2 regions of the Pedococcus sp. P2_D9 genome follow, and region 2 is predicted to be linked to the other one. Evidence: riboswitches for the same ligand, from Rfam matches in the RefSeq annotation. Region 2 holds a riboswitch; the other holds the start of a gene.
What was found. A riboswitch is a leader RNA that binds a small molecule or an ion and turns the genes downstream of it on or off. The one in region 2 is predicted to bind S-adenosylmethionine.

Region 1 (4,406 bases), on a different contig from region 2:
CTGGCGACTCCCACGCTCTTCCAGAACTTGAGGTTGTCGGTCTTCTCGTTGCGACCACGCTTCTCGATGATGGTGGTGAACCGCGTGATGACGGTCTCGCGAGAGCTCGTGCGCTCCCACTCGATCGCCTTGGCGACCCCGGTGACGAACTCCTTGGCTGCCGCCGGATGCTTGGCGATGAAGTCGTCCCGTAGGACGTACTGACCACCGTTGAAGGCGCCGAACAGCTCGTAGTCGCTGAACAGCGACCGCAGCCCACCCGTGGCGATGGCGTGGTCCTGCAGGACCCCCGAGAGGGTGCCGACGTCGACCTGCCCACGCCGGACGGCCYGCTCGGTGTCGTTGGGGGGCAGTGGGACCAGCTGCACCTGCTTGATCTCCTCCGGCGTGAGGCCGTTCTTCTTCAGGTAGGTGTCGATGACCGCCTCGGCGTGCGCCCCCAGAGTGTTGACAGCGACCTTCTTGCCGATCAGGTCGTGCGGGGTCCGGATCGGACTGTCGTTCTTGACGTAGAAGCCGTTGAACGTCCTGGCGTCCTCGCCGTAGTAGTTGATGACGGCCTTGACCGGGGCGCCTGCGCTGATGAGCTTGACCACGGCGCCGGAGAACGCACCGCCGAAGTCGGTCTGCCCCGTGGCCGCGGACTGGATGTCCTGGGGACCGCTGGTGGTGTTGCCGACCCAGTTGAGCTTGAGGGTGGGGAAGTAGCCCAGGTCGGAGGCGAGCTCGGGTAGCGACACCGAGTTGGCCCACCCCTGGTAGCGAATGGTCACCGGCCCCTTGTCCTTCGCGGACGTGCTGGCCTCGCTCGACGGGAGCGAGCAGCCGGACACCAGGACGAGTGGCAGGGCCGCCGCCAGCGAGGCGATCAGCGCCCGGCTCGCGGTGAAGGAACCACGAATCGCGCGCATCAGGCCACCGCCTCGCGGAGCACGGCACCCGCGGTAACCAGCGAGCGGCCTGCCACGGTGTCGAGGAAGACGGTCGTGACCTCGCGCAGCGGTCGCAGGGCAGCCTCGTCGAGGAAGGCCTCACCCCCGTCGACGAGCCTCACGTGGTCGGCCAGGACGAACCAGCCCGGGGTGATGCTGCTCGGCGACAGGCTCGCCAGGACGGGGCGGAGGGCATAGTCGACGACCAGCACGTGGGCGGGCGTGCCGCCGGTGGCCACCGGCAGGACGACCTTGCCCCGCAGCGCGAACTGCGGCAGCAGGTCGAGGAAGGTCTTGAGCAGGCCGCCGTAGGCCGCCTTGTAGACCGGGGTGGACACGACGACCGCGTCTGCCGCCTCGAGCGCAGCCACGGCGCGTGCCACTTCGGGGTCGTGGGCGTCACCGCGCAGGAGTGGGCCGGCGGGCAGGTCCCGCAACACGATGGGGACGACGACGTGGCCGGCGCGTTGGAGCTGTCTTGCGATGTCGGAGAGGACGGCGTCGGTCTTGGAGGAGGGGGAGGGACTGCTGGAGATCGTGGCAATGACAGCCATGGGTGGATCCTTTCGGGCAAGGGGAATCGCCGGTCCTGCGCCGAGGCGCAGAACCGTTGGAGGAGAATGGGTTTCGAGGTAGCAGTCGTCGAACAGACCTACGAGCGCAGGTCGGAGACCGGCTGAAGCCGACGAACGACGAGGGCGCGCGTCAGGGGCGACAGAGTGCGCTGGAAACCCTGAGCAGGTCGATGTGCCTGCGCAGGACGGGTAGACAGGAGCGATCGACTGCCTGCCTGGATCCGTTGTCCTTCATGGGTTTCCGTCCTCGGATGAGGCTCGAGAGCCTCGCGCTTGCGGCAGTCGTCCGACTGCCACCTGGTCTTCACCCGGAGCACCCCACCGCGAGTGGGAGGGTTGCCGTCCAGCGAGCCGGGGCTTGTCACTGGAGCTCATGACCTACGTCGAAGGTAGCGGTTCCTTCATTGCCTATCAAATAAGTAGGATATGCCTCTCGCATGGTGGGACGACAAAGAGCGCCCACGCACGGAATCCGTTGCGCGGGCGCCCTTTTGGACAGGCGTCATATGCGTGGCGGGGGCCCGCCAGGGTCCGTCAGACGCTGACCTCGATGGCGATCTTGCCGCGGACGTGCCCGGTCTGGCTCAGCTCGAACGCCTCAGCCGCATCCGCGAGCGCGAACACGTCGGCCACCGGCACGGTCAGCCGACCCGCGTCGGCGAGGTCGCCCAGCGCAGTCAGGTCCTCGGCGTTGGGCCGCACCCATGCGGCGATGCCACCGGCCTCGGCGACGGTGCCGTCGGCGATCGACCCGTGCCGTCCACCGTCGGCGAGAACGGCCTGCGTGACGTCCAGGACCCCGCCGACGAAGTCGGCCACGACGTCCACGCCGTCGGGCGACAGCTCACGTACGCGCTCGGCCAGCCCCGCGCCATACGTCACCGGCTCTGCACCCAGCCCGCGCAGGAACTCGTGGTTGCCCTCGGAGGCGGTGCCGATCACGCGCGCGCCGAGAGCTCGGGCGATCTGCACGGCGAAGAGACCGACTCCACCGGCGGCGGCGTGCACGAGGACCGTCTCGCCATCCTTGAGTCCCAGCCGAGCGATCAGCTGGTATGCCGTGAGGCCGGCAAGCGGGAGGCCCGCCGCCTGGTGCCAGTCGAGGGACTTCGGCTTGCGGGCGACCGTGCGGACGGGCGCGGTGACAAGCTCGGCGAAGGTGCCGCCCTGCACCCAGTCCTTGCGGGCGTAGGCGATCACCTCGTCGCCGGGGGCCCACTCGGGGGTGTCGGGGCCGACCGCCTCGACGACTCCCGAGACGTCCCAGCCCGGGATCGCGGGGAACTCCACGACCATGAGGCCGTCGAGATAGCCCTTCATGACCTTCCAGTCGACAGGGTTCACGGCTGCGCTGCGCACGCGGATGAGCACCTCGCCGGGGCCGACCTTGGGGTCGGGGAGGTCGGTGAGCTGGAGGATGTCGGGGTCGCCGTACTCGGCGAAGGTGATTGCCTTCATGGTGGGGGCAACGTCGCCACCCACGGGGTATTCCGCGATGACCGTCGGTTGTGAGGGGGCAGCACGGATCGGCTATGATCCTGCAGTCGCGACGGTCCCCCGGGCTTCGGCACGAGGCCGCCGCGATCGCATGTTCTGCATTGCATGGTCACCATCACGCACATGCACCCACGGCCAGGTAGCTCAGTTGGTACGAGCGTCCGACTGAAAATCGGAAGGTCGGCGGTTCGACCCCGCCCCTGGCCACCACCCAAAGCCGCAGGTCAGGGACCCGTGACCTGCGGCTTTGCGTATCTCTCGCCCTCCGTTGAGGAGGGGCGGCTTGCCGCCAATGACCGCGATTAACCGGCAATAGCCGAGAGATGTTGCACGAGATGTTGCACGAAATCTCGAGGTCAACAGACTCGGGCAGCTCAAGCAGATGGCCGCGCCCGGGACGATCCGGCCGTTAGAGGCTGCGCTCACCGCGGCGTCCGCGGAGGGCCGGCTTCTAGCCCATGCCCCCCGGCTCTGGTCACCGGACCGACGTCGAGGAACGCATGTCCGATATGTGCTGAGCTATTCATTACGAGCGTCTTTGGCCCTGGGGCGACGTCGGCGGCAGTGGCGTCAGGAGCACCAGCCGTACGAATCTGACGCCATCGGTTGGGCCGTTCTCAGATCTCGTGTGCCCAAATTGTGCCCACGCGTGAGGGAGGCTTCGTGGGCTGTCCGCGCCTTCCGACATGCTGTCTGGCATGACAGAACCTGGCACAGCGTTGCCGAACGGCTGGACCCAAGCGCCTGTTGCCCTCCTCTCAGAGGCCACCGAGCGAGTCATGTCCATCCTCTCGAATACGGACACAGCGGTCGAGAGATTGGCCGCGTACTACCGGTGGGAGGGCGACTATGCCGGGGCTGCGTTTGTGACGGTGAACCCGAACGATCCGTATGCCATCGAGGCGAGCGATCTGTTCGCGGTCACGCTCCTGAATGTCGAGATCCCACAGATGGCGGCCCGGCGAATCTTGGAGCCGGGTGCAACCTCGGCTCACTTGAGCCGGCTATTGGCTCTCGACGAGCTCGGCCTCGATCGGAATCTGCAGACCTCCGGGCTCGAGACGCTGTCCGCCATGGGTCTGTTCTACGACACCGTGAAGATGGCGTTGGCGCCTCACCATGTTGCGACGTCCGACCGCTGGGTGACCGCGGCGAAGGTGTGCGCTCGCAAACGACCAGACCTGTTTCCTGTCCGAGACAACGACGTGACCAAGCTGCTGGGCACGCGCGCCTCGAAGAGCTACGCGCTCGACTGGTTGGTGTTCAAGCATCTCCTGAGCACGGACCATCTTCTGCGGGCCCTAGACGAGGTTGTGGACCGCGCCGCGCAGAAGCCAGGCGTCAGGATTGGGGACCCGAACCTTCGGTTGCGGCATTTGGACGTGGTCCTCTGGACGCACGC
Region 2 (4,406 bases):
CGAGCGGGCGGTAGCGGACCTCCACCGGGTAGGTGCGACCGGACACCTCGATGATCGGCGCCGGCTCACCACGGGCCGAGCAGAAGTGCTCCGCGAACCGCTGGGGGTCGATCGTCGCCGACGTGATGATGACCTTGAGGTCAGGGCGTCGCGGCAGCAGCTGCTTGAGGTAGCCGAGGATGAAGTCGATGTTGAGCGACCGCTCGTGCGCCTCGTCGATGATGATCGTGTCGTACTTGCGCAGCAACCGGTCTCTTTGCATCTCGTTGAGGAGGATGCCGTCGGTCATCACCTTGACGAGGGTGGAGTCGCTGCTCTGGTCGGTGAAACGCACCTGGTAGCCGATCGCGCCACCGAGCTCCACCTCGAGCTCCTCGGCGATCCGCTCGGCGACCGAGCGGGCCGCGATGCGTCGCGGCTGGGTGTGCCCGATCAGTCCGGCCTGCCCGCGCCCCACCTCGAGGCAGATCTTGGGCAGCTGGGTGGTCTTGCCCGAGCCCGTCTCGCCCGCGACGATGACGACCTGGTGGTCGCGGATCGCGGCGGCGATGTCGTCCTTGCGCGTGACGACCGGCAGGTCCGGCGGGTACTTGAGCTCCGGCACGGGCGGCGGGACGCGCACGGGCCGAGGTGGGCCCGCCTGACGTGGCCGCCGAGACCGGGACCGCTGCTCGGAGGACACGGGCGAAATCATACGGGTGAGCCCCAGCCACCCCTGGGTCTGCTCAGCGCACCAGTGTCGTCAGGTTGCGCGGGTTCGGCAGCTGGTCGGGAGCCAGGATCGCCCCGCCACCTGCGACGGTCACCAGCACGAGGACGACGGCAAGGACCGTCACGACCGCGACGAGGAGAAGCGGTGCGACCTGGTGTGGAAGGTGGACCGTGTGGACGTGCAGGTGGAGCGTCACGGGCCCCGGGTGCGAAGCCATGCCCCAGTATCCCCCCGCGGCCGACTGCTGACACCTGCATTCGACGTGTTCGGTCGGACGCAGGTGTCAGCAGTCGCCTCAGACGCCCTTGGCCGCGATGAAGCCCTGCTCCAGGTCGGCAAGGATGTCGTCGATGTGCTCGATGCCCACGGCGAGGCGCACCAGCCCGGGCGTGACCCCGGCCTTCAGACGGTCGCCGTCCGGGCCCTGGGAGTGGGTCGTGGAGGCTGGGTGGATCGCGAGCGAGCGCACGTCACCGATGTTGGCGACGTGACTGTGCAGCACGAGGGACTCGACGAACCGACGCCCCGCTTCGACGCCGCCGACGATCTCGAACGCCAGCACCGCCCCAGCACCCCGGGGCGTGTACTTCGTTGCCTTCGCGTACGACTCGTGGTCCGGCAGGGAGGCCCACACGACCTGCTCGACCTGCTCGTGCTGCTGGAGGAACGCCGCCACCTTGTGCGTGTTCTCCAGGTGCCGCTCGATGCGCAGGCTCAGTGTCTCGATGCCCTGGGCGATGAGGAAGGCGTTGAACGGTGCGATCGCGGGACCAAGGTCGCGCAGCAGCTGGACGCGCGCCTTGAGGATGAACGCGAGGTTGGCGCCGAAGGCACTCCCCACGCCGAGGTCCCGCGCGAACACCAGCCCGTGGTAGCTCTCCTCCGGGGTGTTGTAGTTGGGGAACTTGTCGGGGTCGGCCCCGAAGTCGAACGTGCCCCCGTCGACGATCACCCCCGCGATCGACGTGCCGTGACCACCGAGGTACTTGGTGGCCGAGTGCACGACGATGTCGGCTCCCCACTCCAGTGGGCGGATGAGGTAGGGCGTCGCGATCGTGTTGTCCACGACGAGCGGCACTCCGGCCTCGTGGGCGACGGCCGCGACGCCCTCGATGTCGAGCACCTCCGACTTCGGGTTGGAGATCGTCTCGCCGAAGAACAGCTTGGTGTTGGGTCGGACGGCGGCCCGCCAGGACTCCAGGTCGTTGGGGTCCTCGACGAAGCCCACCTCGATCCCGAACTTGGGGAGGGTGTGCTTGAGCAGGTTGAAGGTGCCGCCGTACAGGCTCGGGCTCGCCACGACGTGGTCCCCCGCCTCCGCGATGTTGAGGATGGCCAGGGTCTCGGCAGCCTGGCCCGAGGCGACCAGCAGCGCCCCGACCCCGCCCTCGAGCGACGCGACTCGCTGCTCGACAGCGTCCTGGGTCGGGTTCATGATGCGGGTGTAGATGTTGCCGAACTCCTTGAGGGCAAACAGGTTTGCCGCGTGTTCGGTGTCCTTGAAGACGTACGACGTCGTCTGGTAGATCGGCAGGGCGCGAGCGCCGGTGGCGGCGTCCGGCTCCTGTCCGACGTGGACCTGCCGGGTCTCGAACGACCAGTTGGTGGAGCTCATCTCGGTGTCCTTCACTCTCGGATGCCGCGTGGCACGGATCGGGGGACCGTCACCGGCGGAGCGGGTGGTCGAGGTGCCTGTGAAGGGAGGTTCGAGCTCCCGAGGTCCTGTGATCACTGATGCCACCGCCGGAACGGTGCGGGACACGTGGTGGGTCTCCCGCGCTTGCGGACGGCGACTGCGCCGCCCGCCAGGTCTTCACCCGGGGCACCCCACCGCGGAGGAGGGTTGCCGGCCAGCGAGCCGGGGCTTGTCGCTGGCACTCATGACCTGGGCCGAGGCTACGCCGGGGAGGTGAGCGGGCGGCATACCCATCTCTCATGGCGGACGCACGAACGGCGGGTCAGCGAGCGCCGGGACGTGGGTCGGGATCGGGGGTGGTGCCGCGCGCATCGGTGGCGTCGCGGGTCCGCATCGCCAGGTCCCCCTCGTGTCGGGCGTACAGGTCGCGCCCGGTGCCGACGGCCCCCAGACCCGCCGTGGTCGCCTCGGCCGCGAGGCCGGTCACGAACATCGTGCGCGACCGGGCGGGGTCACGGGTCACCAGGGCGAGGTCGTCGAGCCACTTGTTGCGCACGAGGACGCGTGCACGTCCCGCGACCTGCTCGGCCACCCAGTGCGCTGTCGCGGTCGGCGAGCCCGGCGACCGGGTCGCGCGGAACGTGCGGGCGTCGGGCTGGTACTCGGCTCGACCGGCGCGGCGAAGCTCCTCGGCCGTCGCGAGCCGGAGCCGTTGAGCCGTGCCGAAGCGCAGCGAGCGTCGCGCCGTCCTCGTCGGGCCCGCGAGGGCCGCGGGGTTCGTCGCCAGGGCGCCTCGCTTGAGCACGCCGGACGCGGCGCCGGTGACCGACATGGCGGCGCCCACGCCGATGTGGCCCCAGTCCCCGTCGCCGTAGCCGACCTTGACCACCGCGTCTGCCGTCAGCTGGAGTCCGTCGCACGCCCCGGCGGCGACCCCCAGCGCCTTGGACGGCGGCGTGGGAGCCATCGCCACGGCCCCTGCCGCGCTCCCGAGCACGCCGGCCCCGCGACTGAGCCCCGTCAGCGAGTCGTACATCCGTGAGTCGTCGAGGCCGTCCTGGACGAGCTGGTGCAGAACCGTGGCGCACCGGCGGTCCGCCTCGGCGAACCGATGCCAGGCTGCGGCATGGCGGCGTTCGGCGACCTGGACGAGCTCGAGCTGCTCCAGCTCCTTGCGGTGCAGGTCCGCGGCGACCGCACGCTGCGTCGGGTCGGCGCTCTCCTGCGCCATCACCCGCCGGTTGCCGAGGGTGACCGCGAGCTGCCAGGCCTCCGCGTGCGTCGTCACCGCCCAGGAGGCGTCGTGCTGCGCCTCCGCCAGGGCTGCGGCAAGAGGCCGCAGGGCCACCGCCGACACCGCGTAGCGACGCCCCACCGAGACCAGGAGCGAGGCCGCGGTGCGGGACCGAGCGGCGAAGGCGGCGCCGCCCGGCCCCTCCCAGGTCGTCCTGCTCGGGTCGCCGAGGCTTCGCACCGTGCTCGCCAGGGCCAGCAGCAGCTCGCCCTGCCCGGCCAGCCGGTCGGCGAGTGCGCGCACCGTGCCGGGATCACCCGGCAGCGGCCTCAGGATCGTCATCCCGGGCCACCGTCGAAGGCGGCGGCGCTCGTGCTCTCGACGTCGGCGTACAGCCGCCCGGCCAGCGCCGTCGCGGCCGCGAGGTCCTCGAGCGCGCGGCCGAGCACGTGACGTTGGTGCTCGAAGTCACCCAGCACCGACGCGAGGGCTCCGGCGCTGTCGCCGGGGCCCAGCGACCAGGTCTGCTCCGAGCTGCGCACCGCCTGCCACAGGAGGTCGTCGGCCACCTCCCGGAGGGAAGCGCCCAGCGCCACGATGGTGTCGGAGTTCACCTCGATCCGGGTCATGGGTCCGAGGGTAGGTCGGTCGTGGGACGCCTCCCGGAGTTGTCCACAGCCGCCTGTGCGCCGGATCGTCGGCGCCCGACAGGTCCCACCCAGCCGACCCGCCTGCTCGACCCCTCCACCCGAGATGTGCCGGTTCGTGTTGTGATGGACCCATGAGCATTGTTGGTGAGTACGTCGCCAGCCCCACCGGCTGGG

Region 1: another riboswitch for S-adenosylmethionine. It lies ahead of ssuE (NADPH-dependent FMN reductase); the one in region 2 lies ahead of AC1DXJ_RS10640 (bifunctional o-acetylhomoserine/o-acetylserine sulfhydrylase).

The regions. Positions count from the first base shown of each region.
Region 1 covers NZ_JBFUEI010000006.1:130,196-134,601, reverse strand. The annotation lists gene AC1DXJ_RS11925 (ABC transporter substrate-binding protein) at 1-911, opposite strand, end outside; gene ssuE (NADPH-dependent FMN reductase) at 911-1,486, opposite strand; SAM riboswitch class IV at 1,772-1,886, opposite strand; gene AC1DXJ_RS11915 (NADP-dependent oxidoreductase) at 2,042-2,965, opposite strand; tRNA gene AC1DXJ_RS11910 (tRNA-Phe) at 3,138-3,214, shown strand; gene AC1DXJ_RS11905 (DUF6308 family protein) at 3,784-4,406, shown strand, end outside.
Region 2 covers NZ_JBFUEI010000005.1:108,644-113,049, forward strand. The annotation lists gene hrpA (ATP-dependent RNA helicase HrpA) at 1-694, opposite strand, end outside; gene AC1DXJ_RS10635 (hypothetical protein) at 726-929, opposite strand; gene AC1DXJ_RS10640 (bifunctional o-acetylhomoserine/o-acetylserine sulfhydrylase) at 1,008-2,327, opposite strand; SAM riboswitch class IV at 2,484-2,598, opposite strand; gene AC1DXJ_RS10645 (hypothetical protein) at 2,671-3,924, opposite strand; gene AC1DXJ_RS10650 (hypothetical protein) at 3,921-4,211, opposite strand; gene AC1DXJ_RS10655 (nitroreductase family deazaflavin-dependent oxidoreductase) at 4,364-4,406, shown strand, end outside.